One region of the Paraliobacillus zengyii genome, then DNA from elsewhere that is predicted to be linked to it. Evidence: a T-box and tRNA genes for the amino acid it is inferred to sense, from the RefSeq annotation. Region 1 holds a T-box; the other holds one or more tRNA genes.
The links. The T-box of region 1 lies ahead of ileS (isoleucine--tRNA ligase). A T-box ahead of a tRNA ligase gene usually reads a tRNA of that ligase, here a tRNA-Ile.

Region 1 (3,485 bases):
TTTCTATCATTAGGTGTTCAACGAAAAAAATTAGGGGATATTGTCGTAGATGACGGCACTATTCAACTGTTGGTTTCATCTGATATTGCTCCTTTTATCTCGTTTAACTTAACATCTGTTAAGAAAGCGACGATTGAATGGGTAGAGAAACCTTTAGAAGAAGTTATTCTATCACGTGAAACATGGCAGTCGCATATGACGTTTGTAAGTTCTTTACGGCTGGATATTATGATGAAAGAAATATACGGTATATCAAGGCAAACTGCAGTACAAGCAATTCAAAAGAAGCTTGTAAAAGTGAACTTCAGAATTGTCGAAGATATTGCTTTTGTAGTAGAAGAAGGGGATGTATTTTCTTTGCGAGGTAAAGGAAGAAGCAGATTGAAGGAAATACTCGGTACTTCTAAAAAAAATAAAACGCAAATAAATTACGATATCCTAAAATAATTAAAATTTTAGCAGGAATTGTACTAATTTTGTCGAATTATATAAAGAAGCTATAAAACTTCACAAGGAGGTGGCCGATGTGCCATTGACACCATTGGATATTCATAATAAAGAATTTTCTCGAGGATTTAGAGGTTACGATGAGGATGACGTAAACGAATTTTTAGACCAGATTATTAAAGATTATGAGTTGGTAATAAGGGATAAAAAGGAATTGAAGAATCAAGTAGAAGACATGAAAGATAGACTTGGTCATTTCTCTAATATTGAAGAGACATTAAATAAATCAATTCTAATTGCACAAGAGACTGCAGAAGAAGTAAAAGGAAACGCGAATAAAGAATCAAAACTCATTATTAAAGAAGCAGAAAAAAATGCAGATCGTATTATTAATGAAGCACTTCAAAAATCAAGAAGTATAGCAATTGAAGTAGAAGAATTAAAGAAACAAGCAAAAGTATTCCGTACACGCTTGAAGATGTTAGTAGAAGCTCAACTTGAATTAGTTGAAAATGACGATTGGGATGGTTTATTCCAAACACGTATGGATGAAGAGTATGAAAATGATGAAGAAGTAGAAACAAATCGTTACTAAAACTTGACGTTTTTATCGTTAATACATATAATGGATTAACTTAAAGCTATTATAATTTATAAGATTTAATTTTCTATAACAAAGAAAAGCAATGCAAGGGAAAGTAGAATAGATTTAGACTGTTAATAAGCGAGTTAGGGTTGGTGTAAGCCTGACACAGTATCTATTTTAAAATCACCCTTAAGCTTCCTACTTGAAAGGTTTCGAGTAAAGTAGGACGTGTCCATCACGTTACGATGCTAAGCGGATAAAAATCTTAAGAACGTTTTTATCTAGTAAGGGTGGTACCGCGAGTCTTCTCGTCCCTTTAGGGATCTTGAGGGCTTTTTTTGTTGAAAAAAATAAGTAAAAGTAATGTTACGATCATTCAAGGAGGAAGAAAAATGGATTATAAAGACACGCTATTAATGCCAAAAACAGAATTCCCAATGCGCGGTAATTTGCCTAATAAAGAACCGAAAATGCAAGAAAAATGGGATGAGGACAACATGTATCAACAAGTACAAGCGCGTACAGAAGGTAGACCGCTATTTGTTTTACATGATGGCCCTCCGTACGCAAATGGTGATTTGCATATGGGTCATGCCTTAAATAAAGTACTTAAAGATTTTATTGTTAAATACAAATCAATGTCAGGATTCCATGCGCCATATGTTCCAGGATGGGATACACATGGACTGCCAATTGAGCAAGCATTGGCTAAAAAGAAAGTTAATCGTAAGAAGATGTCAATTGCTGAATTTAGACAAAAGTGTGCTGAATATGCGCTAAAACAAGTGGACAATCAACGTATTCAATTCAAACAACTTGGTGTACGGGGAGATTGGGATAACCCATATATTACATTAGAAAAAGAATATGAAGCTGCACAAATCCAAGTATTTGGTGACATGGCGAAAAAGGGATACATTTATAAAGGGTTAAAACCTGTTTACTGGTCACCATCGTCTGAATCTGCATTAGCTGAAGCAGAAATTGAATACCAGGATAAACGTTCAGCATCAATCTACGTGACTTTTGATGTAAAAATTCCAGGTGACTTGCTCCAAGGAGATGAGAAGTTCATTATTTGGACAACAACACCTTGGACAATTCCTGCAAACTTAGCAATCGCACTGCATCCTGATTTAACATACGCAGTAGTAAAAGTAAATGATGCGAAGTATATTGTTGCAGAAGAAATGATCGAGCAAGTGAAAGAAACACTAGAATGGGAAAAAACAGAGGTTGTCCAAACATTTAAAGGGCAAGAAGCAGATCATCTAGTTGCAAAACACCCTTTCTATGACCGTGATTCATTAGTTATTTTAGGTGATCACGTTACGACTGAAAGTGGTACTGGACTTGTTCACACAGCGCCAGGACACGGTGAAGATGACTTTATCATTGGTAAGAAGAATGGCTTAGAAGTTCTTTGTCCTGTTGATGAAAAGGGTGTGTTTACTGACGAGGCACCTGGATTTGAAGGATTATTTTACGATGCTGCAAATAAAGAAATTACTGAGAAGCTTGAGGAAGTTGGGGCACTACTAAAACTTACTTTCATTACACACTCGTATCCACATGACTGGCGTACGAAGAAACCGACCATTTTCCGTGCAACAAATCAGTGGTTTGCATCAATTAAAGATTTCCGGGAAGATATTCTTGCTGAAATCAACAGAGTTAACTGGGTACCAAAATGGGGCGAAACGCGTCTTTATAATATGGTGCGTGATCGAGAAGATTGGTGTATTTCACGTCAACGTGCATGGGGAGTTCCTATTCCTGTATTCTACGGGGAAGATCGTCTACCAATTATTACGGATGAAACGATTCAACATGTTTCTAACTTATTCCGTGAACATGGTTCAAATATTTGGTTTGAATGGGATACGAAAGATTTATTACCAGAAGGATTTACTTCAGTTCAGAGTCCAGGAAATACATTTACAAAAGAAATGGACATCATGGATGTATGGTTTGATTCAGGTTCATCTCATCAAGGTGTTCTAAATGAACGTCCTGAATTACAACGTCCAGCTGATGTATATTTAGAAGGTTCTGATCAATATCGTGGATGGTTTAATTCCTCAATTTCTACAGCAGTGGCTGTAACTGGTAAAGCGCCATTTAATACAATCATTAGTCATGGTTTTGCTTTAGACGGTAAAGGAAGAAAAATGAGTAAATCGGTAGGTAATGTGGTTGTTCCATCAAAAATCATGAAACAATATGGTGCTGATATTTTACGTTTGTGGGTTGCATCAGTCGATTATCAAGCAGACGTTCGTATTTCGGATGAAATTATTAAGCAAGCATCAGAAGGTTATCGTAAAATCCGTAATACATTCCGCTTCATGCTTGGAAATATCGCTGATTTTGATCCGGCTATTCATACGATCAAAGATAAGGATTTGCAAGAAGTAGATCAATATATGCAAGTTCGTTTACAGAGCTTAAT
Region 2 (3,485 bases), 1.2 Mb from region 1:
CACCTTCGGCGGCTGGTTCCTGTAAAGGTTACCTCACCGACTTCGGGTGTTGCTAACTCTCGTGGTGTGACGGGCGGTGTGTACAAGACCCGGGAACGTATTCACCGCGGCATGCTGATCCGCGATTACTAGCGATTCCGGCTTCATGTAGGCGAGTTGCAGCCTACAATCCGAACTGAGAATGGTTTTATGGGATTTGCTTCACCTCGCGGCTTCGCTGCCCTTTGTACCATCCATTGTAGCACGTGTGTAGCCCAGGTCATAAGGGGCATGATGATTTGACGTCATCCCCACCTTCCTCCGGTTTATCACCGGCAGTCACTTTAGAGTGCCCAACTAAATGCTGGCAACTAAAATCAAGGGTTGCGCTCGTTGCGGGACTTAACCCAACATCTCACGACACGAGCTGACGACAACCATGCACCACCTGTCACGCTGTCCCCGAAGGGAACGCCCTATCTCTAGGGTTGGCAGCGGATGTCAAGACCTGGTAAGGTTCTTCGCGTTGCTTCGAATTAAACCACATGCTCCACCGCTTGTGCGGGTCCCCGTCAATTCTTTTGAGTTTCAGCCTTGCGGCCGTACTCCCCAGGCGGAGTGCTTAATGCGTTAGCTGCAGCACTAAGGGGCGGAAACCCCCTAACACCTAGCACTCATCGTTTACGGCGTGGACTACCAGGGTATCTAATCCTGTTTGCTCCCCACGCTTTCGCGCCTCAGCGTCAGTTACAGACCAGAGAGTCGCCTTCGCCACTGGTGTTCCTCCACATATCTACGCATTTCACCGCTACACGTGGAATTCCACTCTCCTCTTCTGTACTCAAGTTCCCCAGTTTCCAATGACCGCTTGTGGTTGAGCCACAAGATTTCACATCAGACTTAAAGAACCGCCTGCGCGCGCTTTACGCCCAATAATTCCGGACAACGCTTGCCCCCTACGTATTACCGCGGCTGCTGGCACGTAGTTAGCCGGGGCTTCCTCGTTAGGTACCGTCAAGGTACCGTCCTGTTAGAACGGTACTTGTTCTTCCCTAACAACAGAACTTTACGATCCGAAAACCTTCATCGTTCACGCGGCGTTGCTCCGTCAGACTTTCGTCCATTGCGGAAGATTCCCTACTGCTGCCTCCCGTAGGAGTCTGGGCCGTGTCTCAGTCCCAGTGTGGCCGATCACCCTCTCAGGTCGGCTACGCATCGTCGCCTTGGTAGGCCATTACCCTACCAACTAGCTAATGCGCCGCGGGCCCATCTGTAAGTGACAGCCAGGGGTGAAAGTAAACTTTCACCCTAGCCGCCTTTCAACTTCCCTTTAGGTAAAGAAAAGTGTTATCCGGTATTAGCCCCGGTTTCCCGGAGTTATCCCAGTCTTACAGGCAGGTTGCCCACGTGTTACTCACCCGTCCGCCGCTCAATCCATAAGTTTCACCCCGAAGGGATTCACTTATTTCATGCGCTCGACTTGCATGTATTAGGCACGCCGCCAGCGTTCGTCCTGAGCCAAGATCAAACTCTCCATAAAATGCGAGCTTGCTGCTCAAATACTTAACTAGCTTGTTGTTTCTACTTACTTAACATACTGTGTGTTTCGTTCAGTTTTCAAAGATCAATTGTTAAATGGTGGGCCTGAGTGGACTCGAACCACCGACCTCACGCTTATCAGGCGTGCGCTCTAACCAGGCTGAGCTACAGGCCCATTTTACAATGGAGCGGGTGAAGGGAATTGAACCCTCGACATCAGCTTGGAAGGCTGAGGTTTTACCACTAAACTACACCCGCATTATTAAATATATAAATTGTCCTCATGGTCGGGAAGACAGGATTTGAACCTGCGACCCCTTGGTCCCAAACCAAGTGCTCTACCAAGCTGAGCTACTTCCCGGTTATGATGCGCCCGAGAGGAATCGAACCCCTAGCCTTTTGATCCGAAGTCAAACGCTCTATCCAATTGAGCTACGGGCGCTCGTTAAAGCGACATATTTAAATATATCACAGAGCACCTAAAACGTCAATGATTTTCTATAGTCAACTTGGTGCGGTCGAGAGGACTTGAACCTCCACGGGTTATTCACCCACTAGGCCCTCAACCTAGCGCGTCTGCCGTTCCGCCACGACCGCATATATAATTGAGACAAAAGAAACAACTATATGTGATGAGCCATGAAGGACTTGAACCTTCGACCCTCTGATTAAAAGTCAGATGCTCTACCGGCTGAGCTAATGGCTCGAATTATAAAATACCAAATTTTAATTTTCTTTGTAACAATAGAAAATCCTTCGAAAACACTTACGTTCCAAAGGTTTTAATATAGTAGAAATATTTAAGTTTGCTTTATTTAAAATGGCTGGGCTAGCTGGATTCGAACCAGCGCATGACGATACCAAAAACCGTTGCCTTACCGCTTGGCTATAGCCCATAAATAATGGCGGTCCGGACGGGACTCGAACCCGCGACCTCCTGCGTGACAGGCAGGCATTCTAACCAACTGAACTACCGGACCAATAATTTTCGCAAAGCGAAAATATTCAAAATAATAAAAGTGACCCGTACGGGAATCGAACCCGTGATACCGCCGTGAAAGGGCGGTGTCTTAACCGCTTGACCAACGGGCCTTGATAAAATATATAAAAATGGCGGAGAAGGAGGGATTTGAACCCTCGCGCCGCTTACACGACCTACACCCTTAGCAGGGGCGCCCCTTCAGCCACTTGGGTACTTCTCCAATGGCTCCACAGGTAGGACTCGAACCTACGACCGATCGGTTAACAGCCGATTGCTCTACCACTGAGCTACTGTGGAATAATTAAATGTTTTCTTTGGCGACTTTTAAAATAATACTACAATTAACACCCTATGTCAATAACATTTTTCAAAACTCTCTATTAGTCTTTTCATATACTGTCGACACTCCTTATATTCTACTAAAAAGAATAGGAAGAGGTCAAGCTTCTTATATAAAAAAGTAGGTCTGTTTTTCAAATGCTTATATAATTTAACATAAAATCTTATTACTCGTCAATCTTTTAATTAAAAAAACCGCTACAAATTTAATAACTGCTCTCATTACTAGAGCTTTACTAACTTTCCTCTGCATTTACCGCAACGATACTTCTTAACATTAAGTATTCTTTTTCTAGGATAAGGTTGTTTACATGCTATGCACTCATATAAATGTAACGGATCCTCATTCATTGTAGGTAAAGGCTGACAATGACGAGGTGATCCAGTATTCTCTAGCAAACGCTTAAATTCTATATCGCCATGCTTATATCCTCTTCCTTCTATATGTAAATGATAATGACATAACTCATGCTTAATTATACCGCAAAACTCTTCTAATCCTAATTCCTCTAAATATTTCGGATTTAATTCAATCGACCTTTTTGTTGGAAGATACCTTCCACCAGTAGTTCGTAATCTTTTATTAAAGGAAACTTTATCTATATATGGCTTTTTAAAATAAGTAAGTGACAATTCGTTGATCAAT

Region 2: it has a tRNA-Ile gene. The T-box ahead of ileS (isoleucine--tRNA ligase) is inferred to sense a tRNA for this amino acid. The anticodon was not compared.

What each region holds. Positions count from the first base shown of each region.
Region 1 covers NZ_CP029797.1:1,628,517-1,632,001, forward strand. Annotated here, with positions in the region: gene DM447_RS08285 (YlmH family RNA-binding protein) at 1-447, shown strand, start outside; gene DM447_RS08290 (DivIVA domain-containing protein) at 527-1,042, shown strand; T-box leader at 1,125-1,352, shown strand; gene ileS (isoleucine--tRNA ligase) at 1,426-3,485, shown strand, end outside.
Region 2 covers NZ_CP029797.1:450,368-453,852, reverse strand. Annotated here, with positions in the region: rRNA gene DM447_RS02440 (16S ribosomal RNA) at 1-1,519, opposite strand, end outside; tRNA gene DM447_RS02435 (tRNA-Ile) at 1,616-1,693, opposite strand; tRNA gene DM447_RS02430 (tRNA-Gly) at 1,703-1,776, opposite strand; tRNA gene DM447_RS02425 (tRNA-Pro) at 1,803-1,879, opposite strand; tRNA gene DM447_RS02420 (tRNA-Arg) at 1,887-1,960, opposite strand; tRNA gene DM447_RS02415 (tRNA-Leu) at 2,029-2,115, opposite strand; tRNA gene DM447_RS02410 (tRNA-Lys) at 2,152-2,224, opposite strand; tRNA gene DM447_RS02405 (tRNA-Gln) at 2,340-2,414, opposite strand; tRNA gene DM447_RS02400 (tRNA-Asp) at 2,422-2,498, opposite strand; tRNA gene DM447_RS02395 (tRNA-Glu) at 2,539-2,610, opposite strand; tRNA gene DM447_RS02390 (tRNA-Ser) at 2,630-2,720, opposite strand; tRNA gene DM447_RS02385 (tRNA-Asn) at 2,723-2,797, opposite strand; gene DM447_RS02380 (SprT family protein) at 3,065-3,485, opposite strand, start outside.